3 regions of the Lysinibacillus sp. K60 genome follow, and region 3 is predicted to be linked to each of the others. Evidence: riboswitches for the same ligand, from Rfam matches in the RefSeq annotation. Region 3 holds a riboswitch; each other region holds the start of a gene.

What was found. A riboswitch is a leader RNA that binds a small molecule or an ion and turns the genes downstream of it on or off. The one in region 3 is predicted to bind lysine.
Positions count from the first base shown of each region.
Region 1: linked by a shared signal. The riboswitch ahead of HCH28_RS10800 (aspartate kinase) and the one ahead of HCH28_RS16135 (transporter substrate-binding domain-containing protein) in region 3 are both predicted to bind lysine.
Region 2: linked by a shared signal. The riboswitch ahead of HCH28_RS23540 (amino acid permease) and the one ahead of HCH28_RS16135 (transporter substrate-binding domain-containing protein) in region 3 are both predicted to bind lysine.

Region 1 covers NZ_JAASJR010000004.1:84,220-95,370, forward strand. The annotation lists gene rph (ribonuclease PH) at 1-597, opposite strand, end outside; gene racE (glutamate racemase) at 730-1,527, opposite strand; gene HCH28_RS10765 (MarR family winged helix-turn-helix transcriptional regulator) at 1,538-1,990, opposite strand; gene HCH28_RS10770 (helix-turn-helix domain-containing protein) at 2,065-2,286, opposite strand; gene HCH28_RS10775 (acyl-CoA thioesterase) at 2,474-2,938, opposite strand; gene sdhB (succinate dehydrogenase iron-sulfur subunit) at 3,133-3,912, opposite strand; gene sdhA (succinate dehydrogenase flavoprotein subunit) at 3,918-5,672, opposite strand; gene HCH28_RS10790 (succinate dehydrogenase cytochrome b558 subunit) at 5,739-6,347, opposite strand; gene HCH28_RS10795 (YslB family protein) at 6,620-7,054, shown strand; gene HCH28_RS10800 (aspartate kinase) at 7,153-8,379, opposite strand; lysine riboswitch at 8,513-8,690, opposite strand; gene uvrC (excinuclease ABC subunit UvrC) at 8,798-10,588, opposite strand; gene trxA (thioredoxin) at 10,712-11,023, opposite strand; gene HCH28_RS10815 (amino acid permease) at 11,145-11,151, opposite strand, start outside.
Region 2 covers NZ_JAASJR010000018.1:753-11,903, reverse strand. The annotation lists gene HCH28_RS23565 (Nramp family divalent metal transporter) at 136-1,401, shown strand; gene HCH28_RS23560 (ABC transporter permease) at 1,447-2,136, opposite strand; gene HCH28_RS23555 (ABC transporter ATP-binding protein) at 2,129-3,052, opposite strand; gene HCH28_RS23550 (sensor histidine kinase) at 3,184-4,119, opposite strand; gene HCH28_RS23545 (response regulator transcription factor) at 4,124-4,816, opposite strand; gene HCH28_RS23540 (amino acid permease) at 4,970-6,433, opposite strand; lysine riboswitch at 6,516-6,692, opposite strand; gene HCH28_RS23535 (CynX/NimT family MFS transporter) at 6,870-8,078, shown strand; gene HCH28_RS23530 (hypothetical protein) at 8,146-8,676, opposite strand; gene HCH28_RS23525 (nitric oxide synthase oxygenase) at 8,726-9,772, opposite strand; gene HCH28_RS23520 (hypothetical protein) at 9,932-10,102, opposite strand; tRNA gene HCH28_RS23515 (tRNA-Glu) at 10,502-10,573, opposite strand; tRNA gene HCH28_RS23510 (tRNA-Asn) at 10,575-10,651, opposite strand; tRNA gene HCH28_RS23505 (tRNA-Ile) at 10,659-10,732, opposite strand; tRNA gene HCH28_RS23500 (tRNA-Gly) at 10,737-10,810, opposite strand; tRNA gene HCH28_RS23495 (tRNA-Phe) at 10,816-10,891, opposite strand; tRNA gene HCH28_RS23490 (tRNA-Ser) at 10,898-10,990, opposite strand; tRNA gene HCH28_RS23485 (tRNA-Ala) at 11,004-11,079, opposite strand; tRNA gene HCH28_RS23480 (tRNA-Pro) at 11,095-11,151, opposite strand, start outside.
Region 3 covers NZ_JAASJR010000007.1:128,475-139,625, forward strand. The annotation lists gene HCH28_RS16110 (5-bromo-4-chloroindolyl phosphate hydrolysis family protein) at 1-60, shown strand, start outside; gene HCH28_RS16115 (toxic anion resistance protein) at 57-1,124, shown strand; gene HCH28_RS16120 (DUF6501 family protein) at 1,173-1,370, opposite strand; gene HCH28_RS16125 (amino acid ABC transporter ATP-binding protein) at 1,633-2,364, opposite strand; gene HCH28_RS16130 (amino acid ABC transporter permease) at 2,377-3,102, opposite strand; gene HCH28_RS16135 (transporter substrate-binding domain-containing protein) at 3,273-4,130, opposite strand; lysine riboswitch at 4,250-4,436, opposite strand; gene odhB (2-oxoglutarate dehydrogenase complex dihydrolipoyllysine-residue succinyltransferase) at 4,776-6,035, opposite strand; gene HCH28_RS16145 (2-oxoglutarate dehydrogenase E1 component) at 6,127-8,952, opposite strand; gene HCH28_RS16150 (HAMP domain-containing sensor histidine kinase) at 9,185-10,570, opposite strand; gene HCH28_RS16155 (response regulator transcription factor) at 10,567-11,151, opposite strand, start outside.

The DNA of each region.
Region 1 (11,151 bases), on a different contig from region 3:
AAATCGTCCTGCGCCTGTCATCACAATATTCATATCAACAGCTGCAGCCACATCTTCTACATAATTTAAATCAAGAATAGCACCTTGTTCTTCGACGATCCCAACACTTGTTGCTGCCAAAAAGTCTGTTACTGGGAATTTTTCAAATGGCTTTTCTTCAGCAAATTTAGCAATGGCCTGTGTCATGGCAACAAATGCTCCCGTAATGGATGCTGTACGAGTACCGCCATCTGCTTGAATGACATCACAGTCAATCCATACAGTACGTTCGCCTAGCGCCTCTAAATCGACTACAGCACGCAATGCACGCCCAATCAAACGCTGAATCTCCATTGTACGACCATTGACTTTCCCACGAGAGGATTCACGTGGTGTACGTTGAGCGGTTGCACGGGGCAACATGGAATACTCGGCAGTGATCCACCCTTTCCCTTGCCCACGTAAAAAACCAGGTACCTTGTCTTCAATCGTTGCGGTGCAAATTACTTTTGTATTACCTACTTGAATTAATACGGAGCCTTCAGGGTGTAATAGATACTCACTATCTAATTTCACAGGTCGTAGCCCATCTGCATTTCTACCATCAAATCTTGTCATATATTTCGTTCCTCCTAAAAACTTTCGCGCCCTCATCTTATCATAATTTATGCCATCAAAAAAGTCCTCGGTGGCTTATGTACAATGCCGAAAACGGCAAAAATCAGCCTAGCCTGTTGCTAAGCTGATTTTTTACTTTAATGTGATACGTTTTATGTCGAGAGTACCTTGCTCTAACCAATTCTCAGCAATCGAACGGAAAATTGGAACAGAACCAGTTGCAAAAAATCTATGAGCAGGCACCGCATTTGCATTTGCTAAAGTGCCATTATACGCTAACATTTCCTGTACATCCTTTGCTGTTTCCTCCGCAGAAGATAAAACATTCACATCTTCTCCGACAACAGCTTCAATTTGTTTTTGTAAAATAGGATAATGTGTACACCCTAAAATAACCGTATCAAATTGTCGATTTTTCAACGGCTTTAAGCCTTCTGCTATTAAATTATTTGCAAAGTCACCTTTATATTCGCCACTTTCTACAAGTGGTACGAATGTGGGACAAGCTAGTGGAATAATATGTGTCGACGTATTGAGTGACAATAAGGCTTCTTCATACGCCCCACTTTTAATTGTTCCTTCTGTTGCAAGCACAACGACTTCATGTCGCTTCGTTTTTTTTACAGCTGCACGTGCGCCAGCATTGATAACACCTAGTACTGGAAAAGGCATATTTCTTTGTAAACTTTCGAGTGCTACTGCAGTCGCTGTATTACAAGCTATAACGAGCATCTTAACATTCATTTTTTCGAGTGCTTTTGCCATTTGCCAAGTAAAATTCCGTACTTCCTGACGACTTCTTGGACCATACGGACACCTTGCTGTATCGCCAATATAATAAATCGTTTCGTTTGGCAATCGCTTCATGATTTCTTTTGCTACGGTTAAACCGCCTACTCCTGAGTCAATAACGCCTATCGGGGCATTCATACTTTCCGCCTCAATCCTGTTTCATGTGTACATGTAGTTTTTCTAAGTAGCTTGATAATTGCGCGACTTCTTGTTCATTAAAACCAACAAGCATCTCTTGCAAATATTGCTGTCTTTTTTCAATAACTTCTTGAATGATACGTTCGCCCTTTTCGAGAAGATGAACGACAACAACACGGCGATCATTTTCATCACGCACACGCTTGACTAATTCATTTTTCTCCATTCGGTCCACTAAATCTGTTGTTGTGCTAAAAGCTAAATATAAACGGTTTGATAATTCGCCAATTGTAATATCACCAAGCTCTTCTAACCACTGTAATGCAACAAATTGTGGCGGCGTAATCGCATAATCGGAAACAATTTCTCTTCCCTTTTGCTTCACGATGGCCGCTATATAGCGTAATTCCTTTTCAACCGTTGCAACGGTTTCAGGTGAGTGCTTTGTTACTTCATCCGACATATAACTATTTCACTCCTAAAAATACGTTGAATAGTTCTATTTTGTCGTTTTTTTCACGAAATAGCAAGTGTCCATTAGTCTAATTTAAATTCTTCCAAGCGTAACAGCTCAATTAACGCCTGAGATCGATTCGTTACACCTAGCTTTTGAATTGTATTGGAAATGTGATTTCGCACTGTTTTTTCACTAATACCAAGCTGCTCTGCAATATCTCTCGTTGTTTTTTCAGCTAATAAAAGCGCAAATATTTCACGTTCTCGGTTTGTTAAAAGAGAACGATGATGAGAGCCATTCATTCAGTTACACCCTCCTCCCCCGCACGTATTGTAACTTATGTTAAGGGGCAGGAAGCGGTGACGGCTATTTGCATGATTATTCCATGTTTCCTTAAAAATTTCGAAAATTACATTGTTACATTCATAAATTTTACGTAAAAAGTAAAACCTACTATTTCAATGAATTTACATATACTTATATGTTGAACTAGTGAGGCAGAATGGCCAACTGAATGAATTTCGTTTTTTCTTCCTCTGAAATCGGCACACTTTTACCTGTACGAGGATCCATTTGCACAATTGTTCCACGACCAGTGAAACAGATTTCGTCCTTTTGATTTTTTGCTAGATAGTGAATGTCCATCGATGAATTCCCAACTTGCGCAATTTTTGTATAGATTCGTAGTACGTCATCAAAGAAAACCTGCTTTACATAATCACATTGTAAATCGGCTACAATTGGTATAGATTTCACATTCTCTTCTCCAACTGAGGGCATTGAAATTCCTAAATGTCGGAAGTAATCAATTCTTGCTTGCTCAAAATATGTAAAGCTAATCGTATTGTTCATATGACCATACATGTCTGTTTCTGAAAATCGAACTCGTACCTCACTAAAAAATGAAAAACCCTTTTCCCACTCTTGAAAATTATCGATATAATTTGCCTTCATGATATACCATCCCCTGTCATGTAATTGCCCGTCTTTTATCAATCGACGGCAAACAAAATGAATACTTATTCATTATAAAAGAAAATGCTATATTATCATAGAAAAAACGCGAATAAACAACTTGATAAATTTCATTTCTATAACTATAAAAAACTCCCTCACACGAAGTGTAAGGGAGTTCCGCTTGTCCGATATTAGTCTACGTAGTGGTCAGAACCGAAGAAGTTACGGAACATTTGCACTGTAGTTGCACGGTTTAATGAAGCGATGGATGTTGTTAAAGGAATACCTTTTGGACATGCAGCAACACAGTTTTGAGAGTTACCACAGTTCGCAAGGCCACCGTCACCCATAATCGCATTTAAACGTTCATCTTTAATCATAGCACCAGTTGGGTGAGTGTTGAAAAGACGTACTTGTGATAATGGAGCTGGTCCAATGAATGAAGCCTTTTCAGACACGTTTGGACATGCTTCCATACATACACCACAAGTCATACATTTAGATAGTTCATAAGCCCACTGACGTTTACCTTCTGGCATACGTGGACCTTCACCTAAATCATACGTACCATCGATTGGTACCCATGCTTTAACTTTTTTAAGAGCGTTGAACATACGTTCACGGTCAACTTGTAAGTCACGAATAACAGGGAATGTTTTCATTGGCTCCAATTTAATCGGCTCTGTCAATTGGTCTACTAGTGTAGAACATGATTGACGTGGACGGCCATTGATCACCATTGAACATGCACCACAAACTTCTTCTAAACAGTTCATATCCCATGATACTGGTGATGTGTTTACACCATCTTCAGTAACAGGATTTTTTTGAATTTCCATTAAAATTGAAATTACGTTCATACCATGACGGTAAGGCACTTGGAATTTTTGCCAGTAGCTATTGCCGCCCTGTGTATCTTGACGTAAGATTTCCACTTTGACCATTCTTCCAGTATTAGCTGCGATTTGCATAACTTTTAGTCTCCTTTCGCAGAGTAGTCGCGTTTACGTGGTGGGATTAATGAAACGTCGACTTCTTGGTACGTGATGATTGGATTACCAGTAGCTGGGTCAAACTTCGCCATTGTTGTTTTTAAGAAGTTCTCGTCATCACGGTTAGGGAAATCTGGTTTATAGTGTGCACCACGAGATTCATTACGTAATAGTGCACCTTTTGTCATTACTTTTGCAAGCACTAACATATTTTTAAGCTGACGCGTAAAGTGAGCGCCTTGATTGCTCCATTTTTGCGTATCATTGATGTTTATGTTATTCCAGCGCTCAGTAAGCTCATCAAGTTTTTTCAATGTATCTTCAAGCTGATCATTGTAACGTACTACAGTCATTGTAGCAGTCATCATTTCACCAAGCTCTTTATGCAGTAAGTAAGCGTTTTCTGTGCCTTCCATTTTCATGATAGCATCCCATTTCGCTTGTTCCTCTTTTACACGAGCATCGTAAATCTCTTGTGGAAGATCTTCAGCATGCTTTTTAAGGTGTTTTACATAGTCTACTGCGTTTGGTCCTGCAACCATACCACCGTAGATAGCAGATAATAATGAGTTTGCACCAAGACGGTTTGCACCATGTTGAGAGTAATCACATTCACCTGCTGCAAATAGACCAGGAATTTCAGTCATTTGATTGTAGTCAACCCATAATCCACCCATTGAATAGTGAACTGCTGGGAAAATTTTCATTGGTAATTTACGTGGGTCATCCCCTACGAATTTTTCGTAGATTTCGATGATACCACCAAGTTTAACGTCCAATTCATGTGGATCTTTATGTGAAAGATCTAGGTATACCATGTTTTCGCCATTGATACCAAGTTTTTGGTTTACACAAACGTCGAAAATTTCACGTGTTGCAATATCACGTGGTACTAAGTTACCATAAGCTGGGTATTTTTCTTCTAAGAAGTACCAAGGTTTACCGTCTTTATAAGTCCAAATACGACCACCTTCACCACGAGCTGATTCTGACATTAGACGGTTTTTGTCATCTCCAGGAATCGCTGTTGGGTGAATTTGAATGAATTCACCATTCGCATATGAAGCACCTTGTTGATAAACGATAGAAGCAGCAGAACCTGTGTTAATAACAGAGTTTGTTGTTTTACCGAAGATAATACCAGGGCCACCAGTCGCCATAATAACAGCGTCTGCACGGAATGATTTAATTTCTTCTGTACGCATATCTTGCGCTACGATACCACGACAAACGCCGTCTTCATCGATAATAACACCAAGGAATTCCCAGTGTTCATATTTATTTACTAAACCAGCTACTTCATGAGAACGAACTTGCTCATCTAGCGCATATAGTAATTGTTGACCAGTTGTTGCACCAGAGAAAGCTGTACGGTGCATTAAAGTACCACCAAAACGACGGAAATCTAAAAGTCCTTCTGGTGTACGGTTGAACATAACACCCATACGGTCCATTAAGTGAATAATGCCAGGTGCTGCATCACACATACCTTTAACAGGTGGTTGGTTCGCTAGGAAGTCCCCACCATATACTGTATCATCAAAGTGGATCCATGGAGAATCCCCTTCACCTTTAGTATTTACCGCACCATTAATTCCGCCTTGCGCACAAACAGAGTGTGAGCGTTTTACAGGAACTAATGAGAATAAATCAACTTCAGTACCAACTTCAGCTGCTTTAATCGTTGCCATCAGACCGGCAAGACCACCGCCGACAACAATTATTTTGCTTTTCGCCATGATTATTTCTCACTCCTCTTAAAAAATTGCAATGATTGCATGTGCTCTATCGTAGCTTCTATGGAATTATACGAAAGCTAAAATAGCAGCCACACCAACTACACTTAGAATTACGAAAAGAATGTTTGTTACGTAAGTAGCGATCTTTTGAGACTGAGGAGATTGTGTAATACCCCAGCTTACTAGGAATGCCCATAAACCGTTAGATAAGTGGAAAGTTGCTGATAAAATACCAACAATGTAGAATCCAAGCATGAATGGATTAGCAACAATATTCGCCATCATGTCGTAATCAACGTGTGTGCCAAGTGCTTTTTGAATACGAGTTTGGAAAATATGCCATGCAATGAATATCACTAAGAATACACCAGTAAAACGTTGTAAAGAGAACATCCAGTTACGGTACGTGCTGAAACGTCCTGTGTTTGGTGTAGCAGTGAATGCAATGTAGACACCATAGAATGCGTGGAACATTAATGGAATATAGATGACAATCCATTCAACTAGGATAAGGAATGGAATCTTTTCCATTACTGCGGTAGCATCGTTGTAACTTTCTGCCCCGCCTGTTGCTGTAAAGTTAATGAACAGGTGCATCGTTAAAAACAGACCTACTGGAATGATCCCAAGTAGAGAATGTAAGCGACGCCATAAAAACTCTCGATCTTTCGACAAGACTGTTACCCCCCTTAGTACTTAAAATAGCACAACAAAAGAAGTCATCATTTTGTAAATGATACTTCATTGACTGTGTATTTCATCATGGTACAATATTATGACATGTTTATTGTACTCTCAAGAGCTACGAGCGTCAAGGCAACTCGGAGTTTTTCATAGAGCTTATTAAAGAACTAATCTAGTACATGATGCGTCGTTTTTTCTCGAAAAATCTATCATTACTTTATTACCGTTAAATTTTAAGAAAATTCTAAGAAAGAAGGATAACAATGTTAAACACTCCATCTCCTACAATCTCATCATTTGGCTATGAGATCATTCGTGATCATATTCTATCTTCTATACTCGGTAAACATGAAGATGACGTCCTTTATTGGGCAGGTAAAGAGCTTGCTCGCAAGTTCCCATGTAAAAGTCAAGATGAACTTATCGCATTTTTCGCAGATGCCTGCTGGGGTACATTAGAACTCATAAAGGAATCAAAAGATGGACGTATTTTCCAGTTGACAAATGACCCTGAAATTCTGCAAATAAAGCAGCGTAGCTTTAAACTTGAAGCAGGATTTATAGCAGAGCAAATTCAACTAGCTAAAGGCTACCTGACAGAATGCTATAGTGAAAAACGGGAAAAGCAACAATACGTCATGTTTACAGTCAAATGGGACGTTAAAGAACGTATTATGAATACCATTCCCTCAGAATAATTAAAAAGGATTGTCTCCCATTAAAGAATGGGATGACAATCCTTCTTTTTTCTTCCTTTTATTTCGGTCAATTACATAAAATGCTGTTTCTTCTATTATTATATGTAAAGTGCTTGCTCTAAATTAAACTCATCATGGAGAGCATTAGCTGCTTGGATCATATCATCCTGTGGTACAACAACGGACACTTTTATTTCAGAAGTACTAACCATTTTTACAGGGATATTTTCGCGACGTAACCGATCAAACATACGAGCGGCAACGCCTGGATTGGAAGCCATGCCTGAACCAATAATAGAAACTTTTGCTAGTCCAATTTCGAAGTCAGCAAAACTAAATCCGAGTGATAATTTACTATCCTCTAAAACACGTAATGCTTCCGCAAATTCCTCTTTTAAAATGGAAAACGATACAGTTGGCTTCAACCCATCAATAATGGCTTGGACAATAATATCAACATTAATACGGTTCTCTGCAAGCACCATAAATATATCTGCTAATGAAGCATTGGAAAAAGCATCATACCCTACTGTTAAACGAATAATATCTGATTCAAATGCAACACCACGAACGACTGAATTTTTTTCCATTTCCACTTCCTCCTTCAATAAAGTGCCTACTGATTCTATTAAACTGGAGCGTATAATAACAGGCATTTGAAATTTTTTCGCTAACTCCACCGCACGAGGATGTATGATATGAGACCCTAAATTAGATAACTCCAACATTTCATCATAGGAAATTTCCTGTAGCTTTTGGGCATTTGTAACATATCGTGGATCTGCTGTATAAACACCATCCACATTTGTATACATATCTACTCTCTCCGCTTCCAATGCTATGGCAAGTGCAACAGCAGCTGTTTCAGCTCCACCTTTCCCAAGCATGGTGATATTGTGCTCTTCGTCAATCCCTTGTTCTCCAGCAATAACCACAATTTGTCCCTGTGCAAAGTGTTCTTCCATTCGATTAATATCTATATAGTCGATACGAGCATGCCGATACATACCATCCGTATGTATACCAGCTTGCCATCCCGTTAGAGACACAGCCTCATAGCCTGCTTCCTGCAAAGCGATGGCAAATAAAGCACTAGATAATTGAGAGCCAGTTGACAACACTGCATCTAATTCTCTTCTCGACACATCGTCAGTTAGTTGGTGTACCATCATTTTCATCTCTTTCACAGTGTGTCCCATTGCTGCAACGACCACTACTACATCCAATCCTTTGTCCTTTTCAGCAATCGCTTTCCTAGCAGCCTCTTGGATTTGTTCAGTAGAAGCTAATGCAGCTCCTCCAAACTTCATCACGATTTTAGCCATTTCTTTCGTTCTCCCTTCCAGTTCATGTATTTCACCAAATTATGGGGGGTAAAACAGTTTCTAGAAAACTAAAAGGCAGCCTTCACATAACGTGAAAGCTGCCTATAACATGTACAATAATCGTAACTTGCGCATGTGTGATAGCTCTCCGAAACGTTTAGAATCGACAGTCTTACATTTCTTAAATGCAAAACCAGTACAGCAATGGAACAACAATACTGTACTTCGGCAAGCTCCCCTTTCACACAATATCTCTGGACTTGTCCATCCTCCATCGTGTTACTCTTGAATCTTGCACCTCTATCATCACTTTAAAGTGAATGTATTCAATTCATTAAGCCTTAGCGTAAACAAACTAGTTACACAGTTGGCTCTCCATAACATTGAAAACAATGTTATTTATAACCATAGCACATGCCTATTCCTTTGACAATGATTGGTGCTGAAAATAGCTAAAAATTTGGCTTGCTAAATTAGCAGGCATCCCAGCCTCCTGTAATGCTAGCTCGCTCGCCTCTCGAATTTTTTTGACTGAACCAAAATGTTTAAGCAGCTGTTGCTTTCGTTTTGGTCCTACCCCTTCAATATGATCTAATACAGATTGAATGGCATGCTTCTCATGCTGTTGACGCAAGAAGGTAATAGCAAAGCGATGGACTTCGTCTTGAATTCGTTGTAATAAATAAAAGCCATCACTTGTACGTTTTAAGCTAATCACTTCTGGTGGATCACCAAACAATAGCTGAGATGTATTATGCTTATCATCCTTGGCTAAACCAGCAATCGGTATAACAAGACCAAGCTCATCTTCTAGTACTTCACGGGCTACTTCCATTTGTCCCTTACCACCATCAATTAAGACTAGATCTGGTAATGGTAGTCCTTCCTTTAAAACACGTATATAACGACGACGTATAACCTCTTGCATTGCACCGTAATCATCATGCTTGGCTGCTGTACGCGTTTTATATTTTCGGTACTCCTTTTTTGCAGGCTTCCCATCAATGAAAACAACCATAGCAGACACTGCATCCGTTCCATGCATATGACTATTATCAAAAGCTTCAATTCGTAAAGGTACACTAATACCCATTGCTTCACCAAGTGCCTCACAAGCACCAATCGTACGTTCTTCCTGACGCTCTATTAGCTGGAATTTAGCTGCCACAGCAATTTCAGCATTTTTGGTAGCTAATTCAACCAATTCCTTCTTTTGACCTCTTTTCGGTGTGAGCACTTTAATTTCTAATAATTCTGTTAAGATAGCTGCATCAATGGCTTGTGGAATAAAAATTTCTTTTGGCTTAATATGCTCTGGCTTTTCATAAAAGCGCCCAACAAATGTTAAAAATTCTTCCTCTGCATCTTGATAGATGGGGAAAATTGAGACATCACGCTCAATCAGCTTTCCTTGGCGCACAAAGAAAACCTGAACACACATCCATCCTTTTTCAACAGCATAGCCAAATACATCTCGATTTGTTGTATCACTTGAAACTATTTTTTGTTTCTGCATAACCGTATCAATATGGGCAATTTGGTCTCGGAATTCCTTCGCTCGTTCAAATTCCAGGTTTTCTGCAGCTACTAGCATTTTAACTTCAAGCTCTTTTTTGACTGCCTCCACACCACCATTTAAAAACTTCGTCATATCCTCAATCATTTCTTGATAAACCTGACCATCAATTTCCTTCACACAAGGTGCTAAGCATTGACCCATGTGATAGTACAAGCAGACCTTGGAAGGTAATTGAACACATTTGCGCAGCGGATACAATCGATCCAATAGCTTTTTCGTTTCACTTGCTGCATAGGCATTCGGATAAGGGCCAAAATATTTAGCCTTATCCTTTTTTACCTTCCTTGTCGTAATCAGACGAGGATGTTTTTCATTCGTAATTTTTAAATATGGATAGGTCTTATCATCCGTTAACATGACATTATATTTTGGATCATGTAATTTGATGAGATTCAGCTCTAAAATAAGTGCTTCAATATTTGAAGACGTCACAATATACTCAAAATCTTCTATTTCACCTACAAGCCTTTGCGTTTTCCCTTCATGTGTTCCAGTAAAATAAGATCGTACACGGTTTTTCAGAACTTTTGCTTTACCGACATAAATGATAGTCCCTTGTCGATCCTTCATCAAATAGCAGCCAGGTTGATCTGGTAAAATATCCAGTTTCCGCTTTATTAAATCGTTCATTACCTACCTGCCCCCCTACGTAAAAATTCCCCTCATTAGAATAATGTTAGTTATTTTCTATATTATATAACGAAAAAAAGCCGAACACATCAATTGATGGCTCGGCTTTGTGAACTTCATTCATTACGCATGTTTTGCGATAAATGCTTCTAAAGCTTCTTTTGGTTGGAAGCCTACTGTTTTGTCAACTAATTCTCCATCTTTAAATAATAGTAAAGATGGGATTGACATAATTTGATACTGAGCTGCAGTACCTTGGTTATTGTCAACGTCAACTTTTACAATTTTAGCCGCACTACCTGCTGCGTCCATTTCTTCAAGAACTGGCCCAATCATTTTACATGGTCCGCACCAAGCAGCCCAAAAGTCTACTAGTACTAACCCTTCTTTAATATCATCTTGGAACGTAGCATCTGTTGCATGTACAATTGCCATTTGAAATCCTCCTTAAGCTTACTATGATTGTAGTATAGCATGGATAAATTCACTTGAGCGAACAATCTGCCTACAATGTATTTTTTATGCAAATCTGTGTCGAAAAATCAATACACAGTCATTAATTG
Region 2 (11,151 bases), on a different contig from region 3:
AGAATGGCACATACTTATAGAAGGATAAAGCAAACCACTTCACTTTTTTTATTCCTAGCGTTAGAATACTAATATCTTATTTTCCTATAGGAAACTTTATTTCATTGATGATACTTTTTGAAACGAGGGAACAATATGGTTTACAAACGAGTCACAAAATCGTCAGCAGAGGCGGTTTTAGATGGAGATATAAGAGGTTGGCGAAGATTTTTACCATTTTTAGGACCTGCTTTCATTGCAGCAGTCGCCTATATCGATCCTGGTAATTTTGCTACAAATATTACAGCAGGCTCTCAATACGGCTACCTGCTACTTTGGGTTATAGCCTTTTCTAATTTAATGGCTGTGTTAATTCAGTCTCTGTCTGCCAAGCTTGGGATTGCGACAGGAAAAAATTTACCTGAAGTCGCACGCGAGCATTTTTCTAAAAAAACTTCTATCTTTTTGTGGATACAGGCAGAATTGGTCATCATTGCCACTGACCTCGCGGAATTTATCGGAGCAGCATTAGGGCTTTATTTACTTTTCAATATCCCAATGCTTCCCGCCGCATTAATTACAGCAGTGGGTTCATTTGCTATTTTAGAGCTGCAAAGAAGAGGATTTAGAGCCTTTGAAGCAGGTATTTCTGGCATGGTTTTAATTGTTGTATTGGCATTTGCCTTTCAAACATTTTTAGCGCAGCCAGCATGGGGCGATGTAGCGATCGGCATGTTCACGCCACACTTTGAAGGTGTAGATTCACTATTATTAGCAACAGGTATTTTAGGTGCAACCGTTATGCCTCATGCTATTTACTTACATTCCTCTTTAACACAAAGTCGTATTATTGGTCGGAATGAGGCAGAAAAAAAACGTATTTTCCGTTTTGAATTTATCGATATTATCATCGCTATGATTATTGCTGGTGCCATCAATATGAGTATGCTCATAATTGCCGCAGCAGTATTCCATACCCAAGGCGTTGTAGTTGAAGATTTAGATGTTGCCTATAATGGCTTAAAAGATGCGCTCGGCCCACTGGCTGCCATTTCCTTTGGTCTTGGTTTACTTATTGCAGGGCTTGCTAGTTCCTCTGTAGGGACTTTAGCCGGTGACGTAGTGATGCAGGGCTTCATTCAAAGAAAAATACCTCTTTATTTACGTAGAGCGATTACCATGGTGCCACCACTTGCAATCATTGCCTCTGGTGTGAATGCTACCTATGCTTTGGTTCTTAGTCAGGTTGTTTTATCATTTGGTATTTCCTTTGCACTTGTCCCTCTTGTTATGTTTACAAGTAAACGAGACATCATGGGAAGCCTAGTTAATCACCGTATTACAACTGTTTTAGGTTGGTTTGTCGTAGTCATTGTTGTTACGTTAAACATTTACTTACTGTGGGAAACAATTTTTGGATAACAAAAAGCCAGGTACTCTAGGAATGAGCACCTGGTATCTTTTTGATTAAACATCCACCTTTTCGATATTTCTAATGGCTAAATAAGCAATACCCAGTCCCACGATTGCTAAAGTAATTGGAATAATAATTATATCGTTTAAAGTAAAGTTACCTGAATTTGACGAAGTGACAGACACAATTATAATAGATGAAATGATAGTTGTCGGTATAGAGTATTTTCTCATCCCAAAATACAATGGGATTAAAGCTATGCCTGAGGCAGCTATCGCATTCATCAATACAGAAGGTATATGCTGAATAATTAAAGAACTTGATAGTACATCTGGAATTAATTCATATCGATCGCTTACGACACAAAAAATGGCTGTAATAAGAGCATTGGAGATAATGATCATACTGAAAGTAAATAGCATGACAATAGCAAGCTTTGCGACCATTAATTTCTTTCTACTTATCGGATACATAAAGGCTAATGTAATGGTTTTAAATTTATATTCTCCGATGATTAACTTAGCTATTAACGTAGAAGCAAAAATAATAAAAACTGCTCTTACAAATGAATCAATGACACTTAAAGCAACCTTGTAATTTTCAAGCCCTGGATCTCCTTCTACTTTAGAAATAAATAAAATCATAAACAGAAACCCGAGAATGACTAAATTAGCAATGATAGCTCCTCTAACATATGATCCTAAATGGAACTTTTTCATTTCTAAACGCATTAAATTAAGCATGAACAACGCCTCCATTGATTAGCTTTAAGAAATAATCCTCTAATGAACTTGTTTTTTTACTAATCTCTTCAATCTCAACGTCATGTTCAATTAATGCTCTTGATAGGCTTTGTTGGGATACAGTTGAGTCGTATATACGTATAGAGTTATCATCCATCAGCTTAAAATTAGTAATGTTTAATTCGTTTTCAATAATAAACGCTGCCTTTTTCCCATCACTTACGATCACTTCGGTATAATTGACCTGATCACGATTAATAGTATCCATTGCTACCTCAGTGATGAGCCTTCCATTCTTAATAACACCTATTGTATCGACCAATTGTTCTATTTCAGCCAAAATATGACTTGAGATAATAATGGTTATGCCGTACTCCTTACAAAGCATCTTGAAAAGCTCTCTTAACTCCTTTATTCCTACTGGGTCCAATCCATTAATTGGTTCGTCTAATATAAGTAACTCTGGCTTTGTAATAATGGCCCTTGCAATGCCTAATCTCTGCTTCATCCCTAGAGAAAAATCTTTAACCTGCTTATTCTCTGTATTCGTTAACTTTACTAAGTTAAGAACATGTGCAATTTCTTTCTTATCATAATAACCCATGTATTCACAATGTAATTCTAGGGTCTCACTAGCCGTTAATTTTTCATAAAAAATAGGATATTCAATAATTGTCCCCATTCTTTTTAGTATTTCATAGGATTTGTCGGTCAATTTCTCCCCTAATATTTCTACATCTCCACTTGTAGGCTTCGTTAGATTAGTTAGCATCTTCATAACAGTGGTTTTACCTGCACCATTGGGACCTAAAAATCCATAAATCTCTCCCTTCTTAACGTTCATATTGACAGCAGAAACAACTTCCTTTCCATCGTACACTTTCGTAAGCTGATTTGTTTTTACAATGTATGTCATGTAATTCGCTCCCTCAATTGTGACTAGCTTCATTATAAAAAATGAAACTCTCTATTTTATTACTGCATTCTTACAAATTTCTTAAGTAAAAAAGCCTGCAAAGCATTAAAGCTCTACAAGCACAACTGGATTCAATACATCATTCGTTTTAGCGAAATGGTAAAAGTAGTTTTTTCATTAGGAATACTCGATAACCGGATGGAGCCATTCATTATTTCTACTAGCCGCTTTGTAATCGTTAGTCCCAAACCACTGCCTTGAAAAGATTTATTTCGAGAATCCTCAAGTGTATACATCCTTTCAAATACGCTATCGATATGATATTCATCAATACCCTTGCCACAATCCCACACATCAATACCAATATTGGCTTCTTCATGTCTTACGGTAATTCCAATTACATTGCCATCTGCTCCATATGCAATAGCATTAGACAGTAGATTGTTTAGAACCCTATTTAATGCTTCTTCATTACCAAGGGCATACATGGGGCTTGCAGGAATATCAATATTAATATCTAATCCCATTGAAGTAACCAGATCGTAAAAAGACAAAATATTTTTACGGCATATTTCACTGACATTGATTTTAGTGATTGGGTAATCTGTATCTCCAGCCTCTAATTTCGCCAAGTCAAAAAATGTATGGATAATTTTTAACACTTCTAATGTTTTAGCATGTACACCTGTAAGTAATCGTTGGCGTTCTTCGTCACTCATCGCATTTTGAAGTTGAAGCATTTCAATATAGCCAAGTACAACGGTTAAAGGTGTTTTAAGATCATGCGAAATATTGGCCAACATCTTTTTCATGGAATTTTCCATTTTTCGATGTGTAGCCTGGATTTTTTGATGTTGATCTAGCAACGTATTCAGTTTAATAAGTAACTGTTGAATTTCTGAATTTGTAGTTGTTACTAGAATCTTTTCATACGTCTGTTCATTCACAATTACGTGTAGTTTACTATGAATGTATTGGATAGCGCGTTCTTGTTCCCTCTTGACTTTCCATTGAAAAATTAGGACCCCGATTAGCAATACAATTATTATTAATAGAAATATCATCATATTTTTATCCCTCAAACTTATAGCCGATTCCCCATAGAGTTTTAATATACTGAGGATTTGATGGATCATCTTCTATTTTTTCACGTAGTCTTCTAATATGTACATTTATAATATTTTCATCTCCGTAATAGGCATCTTTCCATATCATCTGATAAATTTGCTCTTTGGTAAAAACCCTGTGACGATTTGTCACAAACAATTTTAAAATGGAAAATTCCTTTGATGTCAGCTTTATCTCTTGTCCGCTCTTTGTTATTGAGAAATTAACGATATCTATCTTTAAATTATCAATTTCGAGGACCTCTTGCTTTTGTTCAGCTTGACTAGAGTATTTCGTAGCTCTTCTGATAACAGCCTTTACACGTGCTGAAAACTCCAGCATAGAAAAAGGTTTAGCAATATAATCATCTGCCCCCAATCCTAAGCCCAATGCTTTATCAACATCACTGTCTTTTGCAGACATAATAATGATAGGAAGTGCTGCCTGCTCTCTAATAATCTTTAATACTTCCAAACCATTTAATTTAGGAATCATAATATCTAAGATGACCAAATCAAAGGTATTTTGCAAACAATTATGTAATGCCTCTTCGCCATTAGTCGCTGTTGTGACATTGAAACCTTCCATCGTTAAGTAATTATCAACCATTTCACGAATGGCTTCATCGTCTTCTACCAGTAAGATATGTTTTTGCACTATCATGCACCTCTCCTATCAAAACCCAATTTCCATATGTATATTACATTACCATATTTATGATGTTTGATTAGAGAGATTTTGTTTATGAGTGTTGAAAAAAGAACTGCCCCATAAACCATCGCTCTTAGGTTTACAGAACAGCTCTATTATTTAATCTTCAACTTTTAAATCACAATCTTTAAGTGGAAGCATTTTTGTTTTGTGCTTTATTTTATAGCCCAACCATAATGCTAAAAATAATGGAATCCCAATATACGAAACAAGGATACCGTACCAATCAATCTTATCGCCTGTAAAGGCTGTGTAATTTTGTCCAATGACTACAATCATACAAACTGTAAAAGCAAATAGTGGTCCAAACGGATATAATTTGGCTTTATAAGGTAATAATCTTGGATCTAAGCCCTGTGCATCAAACGCTCGGCGGAAACGATAATGACTAAACGCAATACCTAGCCATGCAATAAAGCCAGACATTCCAGAAGCATTTAATAGCCAGATATAAACCACTCCATCGCCAAAGAAGGATGCCAAAAATGCTAAACAGCCTACAGCTAATGTTGCCATAAGTGCATAAATCGGAATACCTCTACGACTTAGCTTTGCAAAAAATTTAGGTGCATGTCCATCCACTGCTAATTGCCATAGCATACGAGAAGATGCATATAGTCCTGAATTTCCTGCTGACAGCATAGCCGTTAAAATAATGGCATTCATTAAAGAAGCAGCAAAGGCAATACCTAGACGGTCAAACACTAGTGTAAAGGGTGATACTGCGATATCTTCTGATAACAAACGTTCGTCTGTAAATGGAATCAACATCCCGATTGCACCAATCGCTAAAATATAAAACAAAAGAATACGCCAAAATACAGATTTAACAGCCTTCGGAATATTTTTACCAGGATTATCTGTTTCACCAGCTGTAATTCCTAGTAATTCTGTCCCTTGGAATGAAAATCCTGCAGCTAGGAAAATACCAAATGTAGCAAGGAAGCCACCATGGAATGGCCCATCACTAACAAAGAAATTAGTAAAACCTACAGGAGCCTGCCCACCTAAAATACCAAAAATCATTAGTAAGCTAATGATAATAAAAACAATAACCGTTGCTACTTTAATCATGGCAAACCAATATTCACTTTCACCATAACTTTTTACGGATAGTAAATTAAACGTCAATACAACAGCAATAAATAATACTGTCCAAAGTGCTGATGAGCTATCTGGGAACCAATATTTCATAATTAATGACACAGCAGCAATTTCGGCAGCAATGGTGATTGCCCAGTTATACCAGTAGTTCCAGCCTAATGCAAAGCCCAAAGCGGGATCTACAAATTTGGTTGCATACGTACTAAATGAACCTGATGATGGCATATAGGCAGCCATTTCCCCTAAGCTTGTCATTAAAAAATACACCATAATACCGATTAAAGCATAGGCAAGCAATGCTCCCCCAGGCCCTGCCTGAGCAATAGCACCTCCACTGGCTAAAAATAGCCCCGTACCAATTGTACCGCCTAAAGAAATCATTGTAATATGACGGCTTTTTAATTCTTTTTTCAGCTTCGGCGCTTTATGTCCGAGCTGATTTACTTTTATTTCACTCACGATATAGCTTCCTTCCTATTTATGAGGCAAAAAAATGCCATCACATATACACTGTGATGGCTACGTTAATCCTCAGTTTTTCCTACATGATAGCTCAACACGTTGTACAAACGTGACAGTTCTGTTCCTTTCGGAGACAGCCCCAGCATGAGGTTTTCAAGTCCCCTCACACTTCGGCAATATTTCCTTTCAGCTAATCTCATCAATGCTTGTCATTTCAATTAGCATACTTATAAATATCGCGACCTCTACCTCAATACAAACATGAGGCATATAATTATTAAATTTATGATGTTTATTATACTAACATAAGACCATAGACATTTCAATACCGCAAGAAATGTTCCGTATTTTATGAATCTTCTACTATTTTTAATAGTGTGATAAAGTGTTATAGTAGTTCAATTAGAATGGTTATTATTAGGGGGGATTTATTTTGACTACAAATGATCATACCACTAGTTATCCAAGTAAAAAAATTAGCTGGAAAGGAACAACCTTACTTTTAGTCTTTGGCGTTATCTTTATAGCCTCTACATTACGAATGCCACTAACTGTTGTTGGTCCAATTATATCCTTTATCCGTGAAGATCTTGGAATATCTAATGTAGTGGCTGGCTTTCTAACAACAATTCCATTGCTGGCTTTTGCTATTATATCTCCATTTGCACCAGTTGTAGCACGCAAACTAGGGCTTGAGCTAACATTATTTTTATCAACTTTTCTCTTGGCCTTAGGAATTGTCCTACGTTCACTTGGTACGACAGAATTACTTCTATTGGGTACTGTGTTAATTGGCGTAGCCATTTCTTTTGGAAATGTACTAATTCCAGGATTATTAAAATTGAAATTTCCATATCATGTGGGTTTATTAATGGCCTTTTTCACCATGTCCATGAATTTTACTGCTGGCCTTGGAGCTGGTATTAGCTATCCGATAGCTAATTCATCGTTAGGCTGGCAAGGTGCGCTTTCCATTGCACTCATACTCGTTCTAATTACAATCCTAATTTGGATACCTCAACTAAAGTCAAATTACCCAGAACCAGTTACTACATCTAAAAAGACCAGTACACCTTTATGGAAATCACCTGTTACTTGGGCTGTCACAGGGGCAATGGGTTTACAGTCTTTATTATTCTATACAACAGCAGCGTGGATACCTGAGATCTATATTGCTCAAGGTTTAGCGCCTGATAAAGCTGGCTGGATGTTTTCAATCATGCAATTCTCACAAGTACCAATGGCTTTGGCAGTGCCTATTATTGCAGGTAAAATGACTTCTCAACGCCCACTTGTATTGATGTTTACATCCTTCTATTTAGTAGGCTTTGTTGGAGTTGTCATGGAATGGACAAGTCTTGGGGTCCTGTGGATGGTTCTTCTAGGGTTAGCAGGTGGTTCTTCATTCGCCCTAGCAATGATGTTCTTCACTCTCCGTACTCGTACTGCATTTGAAGCAGCAGATTTATCAGGCTTTGCACAATCTTTGGGTTATTTATTTGCCGCAATTGGTCCTATTCTTTTTGGCTACTTGCATGATTTATTTGGTGGTTGGAATATTGCGGGATGGCTCTTTGTCGTTGTGGCAATTTTACTCTTCTTTTGCTCAATGAGAGCTTCTAAGAATGAATATGTGCATTAAAATTAAATAAAGCAGGTGGTTCAGCTTCCTCCATCTGCTTTATTTCTATATAGTGTTTACACATTACTTAATTGTCGAGTTGCTGGATTAATGTTAGCAATTCAGCAAGGCATTCTGATGCTTCATTATTACGAGCTGTTATAGTAGAAAAAATAGGAACAGCCTCTTGTAAAAGCAAATAACTATAATAGTAATAGCCTACAAAAGCTTGCTTTCCATAGCCCTTTGGCGTTTCTTCCTCCCACTCCTGCTCATCATTGTCCTCATTTTCTATCCATAAATAGTTGACGTCTAATAGCTCCTGCATATTTTTAACAGTATTGACTGGGTCGAGATAATCTTTCGTAATAGCATGTGCCACAGCTAAATATAATTGTATTTCTTGTAAGGAGACAACCTCTAATTTTTTACTAGTAAGCTTTTTTAACAGGACAAGCAAAACCCATGGTGTCACCTGCCACAGTGTACCTTGATGTTCGATTAATTCAGCTAGTTGTGTGTATTGCTCCTGTTCTATCAGCTTAGGAATGGCTGTACCTCTACCATAAGGTGTCGTCAATTGTCTCCACGGGATATTGGGAATTTGCTGATCTAACATAGTAAGCCCTCTCTCATCAAAAGTGTTGAAAGTAAACAATTCCTTTACACTAATAGCATGGTTTTTGATAAAAATAATTTGGTGTATGATATATATTTACATAGGGTTTATGGAATATGTGAGTTGTGGCAGGGGAAATTGGTGGGATTAACCATGTCCAGTTGCCAGTAACTTCTCTTCCTGTTGATTTTTCAGCCTCCTCAAACAATCTAAACTGCTGAGCTGCTGTATGATGATCAACAATGCTCACACCCTCTTCTTTAAATGAGTGAAGAACAGCAATATTAAGTTCTACTAAAGCACGATCACGCCAAAGAGACGCTTGTTTGGTTGTATCAAGATTAAAAATCTCTGCAATTGCAGGTAACATATTATAACGATCATGATCTGCTAAATTTCGTGCACCAATCTCTGTTCCCATATACCAGCCGTTAAATGGAGCTGCTTGAAAATCAATTCCAGCCATTTGAAAACGCATACTCGAAATAATAGGTACAGCATACCACTTCATTCCTAATTTCTCCACATCGATTGACTCTGGATGGCGGATTGAAACCTCTACTACATTTTCTTCAGGAATTACAAACATTTGAGGAGCACGATCATCCACCTGTATAACGATTGGTAGTACATCAAAATCAGTTCCTTTACCTTTCCATCCTAACGACTCACACACTTTTGTAAATTTAATGGACTGCGAATCTCCAATAATGCCTGCCTCTGTTTCATAGCCTGCATAACGAATTAGTTGATGATTCCAAATCCGTACTCTATCTGAAGCAAACACTGTTATAGTTGGACGGATTTTCCCATGATTTGTCGCATAATCAATATGTTCTAGTAATTTTTGAAAAATAGCCTTTTCATCTAAAACATCACGTGCATCTACTACATGCAGTGACTGCCAAAACAGACGTCCAATACACTTATTGCTATTTCGCCATGCCACCCGTGCGCCAAAAACTAGCTCCTCTGTTGTTGGGTGATATTCACCTGCATCCTTAACTGCCTGTAATCTATTCTTTAACCAAAATTCTGATTGATTTTGTTCTGTCTGATATAGACTTAAAAATTGCTGTATCTCCTGTATATTCATATCGATTCCTCCACTTATCCTCATATTAGAGGAACAAAACCACAAGCACCATGAAAATAGTAATTGAAAAAACATACATATTTTATATATGAAATAGTTTGTTCAAATTTACTCTATAGACTCTCTTTCTTAAGAGAATGTAAGGGAGAGGGATCCTAACTATTGTAAAAAGTCTACATTAATCATATAACCTTCATAGTGTTGTAGCAAAGCAATCAATAGAATTTTTTGTGAAAGATAAAAGTCTTTCCATTTTAGGCTACTTACATGCTGCTGACGCTTGGCTTTCGCGCTGCGGTTAGTCTCTTTCTGGCTAACCCCGGCAATCAAGTAGTCTTCCTCATTTATCCCACAAATAAATTGAAGGTGTTCACTTATGGCTGGCTGTTGTAACTGATTCCCTACTCCACATTGAAAATAAGAGCTTATCTCCTCTAAGCATACAGATAATGGGCTTTTTGATCGCTATGCTACTATGAAAAAAGTAAAGTAAAGACACTTTGCAGAAAAGTTGATTGTAGTGGAGCCAGCGTCACAGATGAGACCCTGGAGCAAACGTAAATGAGTGAAGTGGCTCATCGGACGCCCTCTGGAAAGGAAGCTGGCGGAACGGAAATCAACCTCTTACCTTGCTAATAGGTGTCTTTTTCTGCTAGTGATCTTTTCTCAACAACATGAAAAAGGAGAATAGAAAAAAGCATGTAACACACATCTGTGCTACATGCTTGATGACCCGTACGGGATTCGAACCCGTGTTACCGCCGTGAAAGGGCGGTGTCTTAACCACTTGACCAACGGGCCGTGGCTCCGAAGGCAGGACTCGAACCTGCGACAACCTGATTAACAGTCAGGTGCTACTACCAACTGAGCTACTTCGGAATAATGATGGGCCTAAATGGACTCGAACCATCGACCTCACGCTTATCAGGCGTGCGCTCTAACCAGCTGAGCTATAGGCCCATTTTGGAGCGGGTGATGAGAATCGAACTCACGACATCAGCTTGGAAGGCTGAGGTTTTACCATTAAACTACACCCGCAATAATGGTGGGTCAGGACGGAATCGAACCGCCGACACTTAGAGCTTCAATCTAATGCTCTACCAACTGAGCTACTGACCCGAAAAATGGAGGAGGTAGAGGGATTCGAACCCCCGCGCGGTGTTACCCGCCTGTCGGTTTTCAAGACCGATCCCTTCAGCCAGACTTGGGTATACCTCCAAAAATATTACAATGGTGGAGCCTAGCGGGATCGAACCGCTGACCTCCTGCGTGCAAGGCAGGCGCTCTCCCAGCTGAGCTAAGGCCCCATTTATCATGAAAGATGGTCGGAATGACAGGATTCGAACCTACGACCCCTTGGTCCCAAACCAAGTGCTCTA
Region 3 (11,151 bases):
GCAAATCGTTCCAATCTTAGACGTAGAGAACAATTGGACTGGCGAGGCGATGATAAATGACAGCAAACGAACACGCTTTTCAACTAAATACCATACCAGGGCTTTCTCCACTAGTCCAATCCTATTTAGAAACAACTCCACAAAACGAGGCGATAGCGACTTATGAAACGCTATCGCCTCTTGCACAAAGTCGTGCATTATTGTATGCCAGTCAAATCGATTTGGCTGATTTTGAATCATTGCTGTCCCTTGGGCAAGATTCACAGCGAGCTCTGTCTCAATTTGCCGACCGTATGCTTGCTCAAGTAAAGCAAAAAGATGTCACTAAAATTGGTCAAATGCTGGATTCTTTAATGCAGACGTTAGATCGAGTAGATCCGACTGCTTTGGAACCTAAGAAGCAAACCTTTTTCAAAAAAATCTTTGGCAAAACCGAGCCTAATGTGAAGCAAACACTCACAGAATTTGAGCGTATTAGTATACAGGTGGAACGTATTGGTGTACAACTGGAGCGTGCACAGCTCCAGCTGATCAAAGATGTCGAAAACTTAGAGGCGCTTTATGCCCATAATCGAGGATTTTTTGAGGAATTGGCAACAGCCATTGCCGCAGGACAAATGAAAAAGCAGCAAGCCATTGAGGTAGAACTACCTGCACAAATAACGAGTGTCCAAGCAACCAAACAGCCACTTGCAATTCAGCAATTAAATGACTTTGCTGCTCAAATCGAAAGACTGGATCAACGTATTTATGATTTACAAGTATCACAGCAAGTCGCCCTGCAAACAGCTCCTCAAATCCGTATGATTCAACAGGCCAATCAAACCTTAGCTGAAAAAATTGAGTTTTCTATCGTTACCTTGATTCCGCTCTGGAAAAACCAACTGGCGATGATGTTGTCGATGCATATGGATCATCATTATGCACGTTTAGAGGAGCGATTATCAAGGGCTCATGATCGCTTCTCAAGTCCCACGTTTGAACAGCAAGTTTCGAAGTTTAAAGAAACACAGCAAGAACTGCAAACAGCAATTAAAGATGTTTTTGCCCTGCATACCGCAACTGAACAAGAGAAACAGCAGCTACAGGATGTGGCGGGTGCTAGCAGCTATCAGCGAGATTAACAAAAAAATGGGTGGCTCAGCAAATGTTCTGAACCACCCTGTTTGTTTTTATTCAAAATATTCTTTATAGTAGCCACCGACATTACCTGTGTTGTCGATGATAAAAATGAACTCTTCTGTTTCATTTTTCACTTCATACTCTTTCCCTACAGTTAATACGTTTGATACTAAGTATTTCGATGCATTTGTATGTTTGCAAGTAACCGTTCGTAATGTTGGCGCATCTTTCCATTTTAAATGTAACATATTCTCTCTACCTCTCTTTACTAGCAAAAGCTAATGTCTATTGTTTATTTTATAATATTTTTGGTCTTTTGTGGAGAAAAAAGAAATACTATACCTATTCTATCCAAAAAAATGAATATTTGAGGTGTTATGATGAGTTTTGGTGGAGTACCGCAATGGTTTTTTATCATTGCTGTAGCATTCGCAATCTGCTTTGTACTTTATGCAGAATGGAATTCTAGAAAATAAGTGAGTCCAACAGGTTGGACTCACTTTTTTGTGCTTATTTTAATGTACGCTTTAAAAATTCCTTCGTACGTTCATGTTGTGGATTGACTAATACTTGTGCTGGAGGGCCCTCCTCCACAATTACACCCTTATCCATAAAGACAACACGATCTGCTACTTCTTTGGCAAATTCCATCTCATGTGTCACAATGAGCATCGTATTGCCCTCGTTTGCTAGCTGACGCATTACCTTTAACACCTCACCCACCATTTCTGGGTCTAATGCGGATGTTGGCTCATCGAATAGCATAACATCAGGATTCATTGATAAGGCACGAGCGATGGCCACGCGCTGCTTTTGTCCGCCTGAGAGTTGACGAGGCTTGGCATTCACATATTGATCCATGCCAACGATTTTCAAGTATTTAAGCGCCGTTTCTTCTGCTTCTTTTTTCGAACGTTTTAACACTTTGATTTGGCCCACTGTGCAATTACTTATGACATTGTGGTTGTTAAATAAATTGAACTGCTGGAACACCATGCCTAAATGTGTACGATATTCTTGAATATTGTGCTTTTCATCTAGGATGTCTTCCCCTTTATAAATAATTTGACCGCCACTTGGCGTTTCTAATAAATTTATGCAACGAAGCAATGTGGATTTACCAGAGCCAGAGGAGCCAATTAAACAAACTACCTCTCCTTTTTCCACTTGGAAATTCACATCTTTTAACACTTGGTTACGTCCAAATGATTTACTTAAATGTTCGATTTTAATGACTGCCATTTGTGCGTCCCCCTATACAGCTTCTTTTTGTTCTTTTTGATAGGCATCAGGACCATCTAGACGTTTTTCAACATAAAGAAGGATGCGAGATGCGGTAAATGTCATGATGAAATAAAGAACACATGCAACGAAGAATGATTCGAAATAACGGAAGTTGTTACCCGAAATTGATTTTGTTTGGAAGAATAATTCCGTTACTCCAATGACATTTAATACGGCTGTATCTTTAATATTCATGATTAATTGGTTACCTGTTGCTGGTAAAACATTACGCGCTACTTGTGGTAAAACTACATGAAGCATAATTTGGAAGTGATTCATGCCAATTGCTGATGCTGCCTCGTATTGACCATTATCAATAGATACAATACCGCCACGAACAATTTCTGCCATATAGGCCCCTGTATTGAGGGAAACGACTAAAATACCTGCTGTAATAAAGTGCATATCGATACCGAATGCGATATCTAATCCGTAGTAGACAACCATAGCTTGTACAATCATTGGTGTACCACGGAAAAATTCAACATAGCATGTTAGTATAAAATTAATGAGCTTTAAGCTATAAAATTTCACACCTTTTTTACGAACTGGAATCGTATGCATAATTCCGATGAAAAATCCGATAAATGCACCAATAATTGTACTAATACTCGAAATCAGTAACGTATAATACGCACCTCGTAAAAACATTTGCCAGTTGTTTTCAATAATTGAAAGTATCCATTCAAGACTCATGATGTTCCTCCTAACAATGTCATCTTGCTCGTTTATTTCTTTTGTGTCCTAGCTCTTTCTACTATTCTATGATTTGTCACGCTAGGACATTATCATTATGTAGAGAGGTTCTCATTTTGATAATGATGAAATGATCATGCACGGACTAATTGCTAGTCCGTGCCCTATCATTATTGTGCTGCGGGCTGTTGAGAAATAGCTTCTTCCATAATGGCTTGACGATCATCTTCTGAAATGCCTTTTAGGATTTCATTGATTTTTTCACGATTTGCGTCATCTTTACGTAAGCCTACAGCAATTGAAGTATTTGATAGGTCTGTATCAAAGCCTTCTTCAAATGCTACATATGTGAATTTATCGTTGGCTGCAGAAGCGGAAATGCCCTCTGGACGTTCAGCTACATAGCCATCAATTTTACCTGCTTCTAGTGCCACACGCATTGCTGGGAAGCTCTCCATTGCCGTTTGCTTTTCTACGCCTTTAATTTGATCGATAACTGTGTAGTTTGATGTATTTAATTGTGATGTAATTTTAGCACCTGAGAAGTCTTGAATCGATTTTGCGCCTTCATATTTGCTACCTTTTTTAATAACCATAACAAAATCAGAAGTATAATAGTTTTCTGTAAAATCAATTGTTTTCTTACGTTCTTCTGTTGGTGACATACCTGCAATAATTGCATCAATTTTGTTCGATTGTAGCGCTGGAACTAATCCGTCCCACTCCATTTTAACAATGACTAACTCTTTGCCTAAACCTTCAGCGATTTTCTTTGCCATTTGTACATCATAGCCACCTGCATATTCTGCATTATCCGCAATTTTCACTGCGCCATTCGCATCGTCTTGCTGTGTCCAGTTGAACGGTGGGTAGCCAGCCTCCATGCCAATTCGGAATTCACCGCCGCCTTCTTCTTTGTCAGTTCCAGCATCACTTGAACCGCCCTCTTTTTTGTCGCTTGTGCCACATGCAGCTAGCACAATTGCCGTCATGATAGAGATCATTACTAACAACCATTTTCTTTTCATGAAAAACTCCCCTTTTCTGTAAAAAAATAAGACAACTGTACTAAAAAAGACCTAAGTTTATTGAACTTAGGTCTTACCTTTTATGACAGTTGCCCAAATCCTCACTATAATTTCCATGTTTCCGAGATAGCACAACCTAGTAAATCTGGAAATCCATTTACTAGGACAGTCCTGCACTTATTCACTGCAGACCCAGTATAAAAGTACGAGCTCCTTTTATACTTCGGCGATATTTCCTTCTTCATTGCGTCTTCGCTTGCTTTTACTCAACAATGAACTAATAAATACCGCGCCTCTACCTCACTGGTAACAATTCGTGAGGTTTGTTTATTTAATTGATATTTTGATACTACTATAAAACTAATATGTTCGTCAAGACGATTTTAACATTTTTCTGACTAATGACAATATTAGGATATTATGCGTTCTGCTTCCACTTTAAATCGTTGAACTTTTGTTGATATTTCTGAAAATTACAACAAATATTTATTATAGAGTATGTTCTCTATGTGAGAAAAGTCGCGTTTTTTCTTTCTTTGCTCCTCTAAACGATATAACATTCGTACTCATTCAAGCATAGAATCGGTCAATTCCTTTTATCATACAAAAAACCCTGCTGAACATTGTTCGCAGGGTTTAATGGCATTATGAATTTAATAATAAATCTTCAGGATTTTCGATTAATTCTTTAACTGTTTTTAAGAATCCTACAGAATCTTTACCATCGATGATACGGTGGTCGTATGAAAGTGCTACATACATCATTGGACGGATTTGAACTTCACCATTTACTGCAACTGGACGGTTTACAATTGAGTGCATACCTAAAATACCAGCTTGCGTACCGTTCATAATTGGTGTTGACATTAATGAACCGAATACACCACCATTTGTGATTGTGAATGATCCACCAGCCATGTCATTTAAGCCTAATTTTTTATCACGAGCTTTTGTCGCTAAGTTAGCGATATCTTTTTCGATTTCTGCAAAGTTTTTACTATTTGCATCGCGTACAACTGGTACGACTAAACCTTCTTCAGTTGATACAGCAATACCGATATCAAAGAAGTTATTTAAATGAATTTCATCGCCAGAGATTTGAGCGTTTACGTATGGGTATTTTTTCAGTGCTGCAACAACAGCTTTAGTGAAGAATGACATGAAACCAAGTTTGATGTCGTTTGCTTTTACAAACTCTTCTTGTTTACGTTTACGAAGTGCCATGATGTTTGTCATGTCAATTTCGTTGAATGTTGTTAACATTGCTGTTGATTGTTTAACTTCTAATAAACGTTTTGCAATTGTTTGGCGACGACGGCTCATTTTTTCAATTGTTACACGGTCAGAATTAGCTGCTGGTGTGAATACTACTGGGCCACCTGAAGTTGCTACGGATGTAGGTGCTGCTGCTGGCGTTACAGCTGGTGCTGTACCGTGAGCTGCTACATCTTGTACACGTACACGTCCTTGTGGATCTACTGGAGATACCGCTGCAAGGTCAATACCTTTTTCACGTGCAAGACGACGTGCTGCTGGAGATGCAACTACACGCTCACCAGAAGTTTCTTCTACTACTGGAGCTGCTGCAACTGGTGCAGGTGCTGCTTGTGGCGCTGCAGGTGCAGGTGCTGCCTCAGTTGGTGCTGCCGCTGGAGCTGCTGCTGCGCCTTCGCCTGCTTCTACTACTGCGATAACTTGACCAACTAGTACAGTATCGCCTTCTTCAGCTAAAATTTGTGTTAATACACCTGCTTCTTCAGAAATGATCTCAGCGTTTACTTTATCTGTTTCAAGTTCAACGATGAATTCACCTTTTTCAACGCGATCGCCCACTTTTTTTACCCACTGTGCGATACTACCTTCTGTAATCGATTCTGCTAATTCAGGGACTTTAATTTCAGCCACTTTCATTTCCTCCTTTGATTAACGTGCATGACGCACATAGAAGGGCTACTGCTTAAGGGCAAGTAGCCCGGTTTCAAAAATTGATATATGATTATTTAACCTTTACTGGCTCAGCAACCGCTTCTTCAATAAGAGCTGCTTGTGCTGCTTTATGAGAATCTGCATCCCCTTCAGAAGTTGAGCTCATTGCAGGACGGCCTACATAGCGAAGTTTTTTACCTTCTGAAAGTTCGTATAATGTTTCTAATGCATAATTCCATGAGCCTTGGTTTTTAGGTTCTTCCTGTACCCAAACAATCTCTTTTGCATTAGGATACTTAGCAATGATACCAGCAACTTGCTCTTTTGGGAATGGGTAAAGTTGTTCTACACGAATAATGTGTAGGTGATCGAAGCCTTCGCCGTCTTTCACGCGCTCTGCTAAGTCGATCATCACTTTACCTGTACCTAAAACGATACGCTCTACAGCTTCTGGTTTAGCCCCTAAGCCTGGTTGTTCGATCACTTCTTGGAATGAACCATTTGCTAATTGCTCAGCATTCGCCGCAGCTAGTGGGTGACGTAATAATGATTTTGGTGATACGACTACAAGTGGACGTACCCCTTCTGTACCTAATAATGCTGCTTGACGGCGTAATAAGTGGTAGTAGTTTCCTGCATTTGAACAGTTCGCTACAAACCAATTATTTTCAGCTGACATTTGTAAATAGCGTTCCATACGGCTTGAAGAGTGCTCTGGACCTTGACCTTCATAACCATGAGGTAAAAGGATAACTAGGCCAGATTTTTGACCCCATTTTGAGCGTGCCCCTGAAATAAAGTTATCAAACATCACTTGTGCCATATTCGCAAAGTCACCGAATTGTGCTTCCCATACTGTTAGTACATGGCTATTTTCTAGGTTGTAACCATACTCAAAGCCTACCACCCCAGCTTCAGTCAGCGGAGAGTTGTGTACTGTAAAGGATGCGTTCGCACCAGAAATATGGTGTAGTGGCGTGAAGACATTGCCATTGTTTTTATCATGCAGTACTAAGTGACGTTGAGAGAATGTACCACGTTGTGCATCTTGACCTGTAAAGCGTACTGGTGTGCCATCTTGAATAATCGTTGCATACGCTAAAGTTTCAGCATGACCCCAGTCAACTTTTGCAGACGCATAAGCATCACGGCGTTTTTCTAAGATTTTACCAAGCTTTTTCTGTGGTTCGAAGTTTTCTTCAAACACTAAAAGCTCTTCATTGATTTTTTCTAAACGTTCCGCACCTACTGCTGTATCAATTTGTGGGAACTCTACTTTTAATTCTTCTGGCATTTCTAAATGATGATGATCATCTTTTTCTGCCATTTCTTTGACATGGTCATAGGCTGCTTGCATTTCGGCATAGATAGCTGTATCTAGTGCCGCTACATCATCAGCAGTTACAAGACCTTCTGCCACTAATTGTGCACCATATAATGCACGCACTGTTTCATGTTTAGACACTAATTTGTATGTTTCTGGGTTTGTCACTGTTGGGTCATCTGTTTCATTATGACCATGGCGACGGTAACCTACTAAGTCCACAATAATGTCTTTGCCAAATGTTTGACGGTAGTTTGCCGCAAAACGTCCGACTTGCACTACTGCCTCTGGGCTATCTGCATTGACATGGATTACTGGTACTTCATAGCCTTTTGCAGGGTCAGAAGAATACACAGAAGAACGAGAATCATAATGTTCTGTTGTGAATCCGATCATATTGTTTGCGATAATATGGATTGTTCCACCTGTTGTAAAGCCTTCTGTTTTAGCGAAGTTTAACACTTCTGTTACAATCCCTTGACCTGGGAATGCAGCGTCACCGTGTACAAGAATGCCTAAGCCCTTTGTACGGTCAAAAATAGGTTGCCCTGGTTTAGATGTATCATCTTGTGTTGCACGAGTAGCACCAAGTACTACTGGATTGCCCACTTCTAAGTGAGATGGGTTGTAAGCCAATTTCACATTCATACCAGATTCACGGTTGTAAGAAGCACCCATGTGGTATTTCACATCACCTGTCCAGCCTTTTGTAATTTCAAGTCGGCCATGCTCTGGCATAAATAAATCATTGGAAACATGTGCAAAATCAGAGAACATCATGTCATAAGGTTTATTTAAAATATGTGTTAAAACGTTTAAGCGACCACGGTGTGCCATACCAATACGTACGTTTTCCACATTTTTTGCTTCTGCCGTTTTAATAATTTCATCAAATAGTACGATTTGCGTATCTAAGCCCTCACCAGAGAAACGCTTTTGTCCTACAAATGTTTTATGAATAAATTTCTCGAAATTTTCAACGCGAGTTAAACGATCTAATAAGGCTTTCTTCTCATCCGCAGATAATGCTTGTTTGAATGAGCCTGATTCGATTTGCGCTTGAATCCAATCACGTTCTTCAGTAGCTACTACGTGACCATATTCAAATGCTACTTTATCTGTATAAATAGCTTTTAAATAGTCGATTGCATCCTTACCATTTTTCACGTTTGCTGGCACATCTTTGAAGAAGATTGCTGCAGGAATTTCAGCTAAATCTGCAGCGCTTAAGTTGAACGCGCTTTCTTCAATTTGAGCTGTTTGTAGTTCACGGTTTTTCAGAGGATAGATATCTGCTGCTAAATGACCGCGTGAACGAATTGCATCTGCTAGTTTTACAGCGGCTAACACTTTTTTGTAATCGCCAGCAGGAGCCGCTGCTGTATGACTAGCTACAGCTACTTCACCTTCTACTACTACTGGTGCACCAAATTGTTGGAATAAAGAAACTAACTCCGGTTCTACTTCTTCAGGAGACTGTAAGAATAAGTCGTATTGCTCCATCACATATCCTAGGTTAGGACCAGAGAAAGCTGACCATGGAGAACTTACAGTTGTAACGTTGTTCGACATGAAAAATGACCTCCAAATTTTGCCTTTCGGCAGTTCCATTAATTAAATTGCAATTAATTATATAATATTTAGCCGTTCTTTAAAAGAATGTTTCACACTACTTTTCCATATTTTAAAGAACGTTTTTTCCATCTCAATCTTACTACTCTTCACAAAAAATACAACTCTTTTTAGCAAATTAAGCAATTTTTTTCGCAAAGGATAGAATAATGAAATAAAGCATGTATTTTTCTTAATATTTTAGCGGGATTTTCAGCAAGAAAACGGTTCCAATATTAACCTCACTCTTGACTTCTACTGTGGCATTATATTTTTCAAGTAACATCTTCGAAATACTAAGCCCTAAGCCTGTTCCACCAATTTGGCGATTTCTTGCTTCATCCACTCGATAAAAACGATCAAAGATAAACGGAATATTGTCTTGTGCTATTCCTATACCATTATCAGTAATTTCTAAACATGCATAATTTCCAGCAACAGAAATAGAAATTTGTATCTCAGGAATTTTTTCACAATAACGAATAGCATTCTCTATTATATTACGAACGATTTGACTTAGTGCATTTTCGGTAATAAATAACGGACCTATTTCACCATGTTTCGACAGCGACATTCGCGCTTGAGGATGAACAAGCTTTACCTCATCCATCACTGCTTCGATGACCACTAGTGCATCGGCCTCACTTGTTTCATCTTTTTCCTCACGCCGTGCAAGTTCTAATAATTCTTCAATCATTTTGCGCATACGAGCAATTTCTGTTAAGGAGGTATCAATGGATTCCTCTAATATAGCAGGATCATGTTTGCCCCATCTTTTTAAAAGAGAAAGATGCCCTTCAATTGCTTGAATGGGCGTACGCAGCTCATGAGAAGCATCGGCGACAAATTGTTGCTGCTGGGTAAATGAGATTTGCAGCTCATTCATCATGGCATTGTACATCTTCAGTAAATCACCAATTTCGTCATGTGATGTATAGGATAGCTGTATAGGCTCGTTAAATCCTTGATCCATCACAGTTTTCATGGATGCTCGCAATTCGTGCAGTGGCTTCATTAAATAGTTCGCGAGATAATAGCCAATAGAGCCAGATAACACTAAGGCTCCTAACCCTGCAATCAGCATGGCTGTCAAGAGATAACGCATGAGAGATTGAAAACTAGTTAACGGGTGAATCACTTGAATATAGCCTTGGAAAAAACCCATCCGAATCGGTTCATTGATGACCAACACATCTTGCTTATCAATGGTCATCTCAAAAATTTCTTGCAACGAATTAAGTGGTGCAGCAGCTGAGGTATCATTGATCCGTAAAATATCCACCCCATCAGCATTAAATATTCGGACCGTCTCATCACGATCCGCAATCGATTTGAGCAAGCCCGTATTGTGCTGAATTTGCTGAATGGTAATTGTAGGACCTTGGGACTCTAAAAAAGAAATGATATCCTTACTTGTCCGATTGACCTTACTCTCCTCATCGTTTAATAACCATGTATGCAGAGAAAGATAGACGACTACACAAATAATCGTAAAGCTAATAAAGATGACACTGCTTGAGGTCAGCATCCATTTTTTTTGCAGGGACTGATGACGTAAATAATTTCTTAACTTATTCATTCTCGCATCACATACCCAACACCGCGAACGGTTTCAATATAATCATTCATCGCCCCAGGGAGCTTTGTACGTAAATGTCTGATATAAACATCTACCACGTTGGTCTCGATATCCGTATCATAGCCCCAAACGGATGTTAAAATATGCTCTCGTGTGCATACTCTATTTTTGTGCTCGATTAATAGTTTCAATAAGTCATATTCTGTCTTTGTTAGATCAAGTTTATTCCCCTGAACGAAAACTTCATAGGCAGCTACATCTATTTCAATATCCCGTAGGCATAAAGATTCACTGTTTGTCTGCTCTGGCGTGACACGACGTAAAATCGTCCGTATTCTAGCCAGCAGCTCTTCAATCGCAAATGGCTTGACGATATAGTCATCAGCCCCAGCATCGAGTCCTGCTACACGATCCATCACAGCATCTCGTGCCGTTAATAAAATGATCGGCACTTGTGATTGTGTTCGGATACGGCGGCAAATCTCTATCCCATTAATACTTGGTAACATCACATCCAGTAAAAGTACATCAAAATTTTCCGACGTTGCCAAAGACAATCCTTCTCGACCATCAAAGGCAGT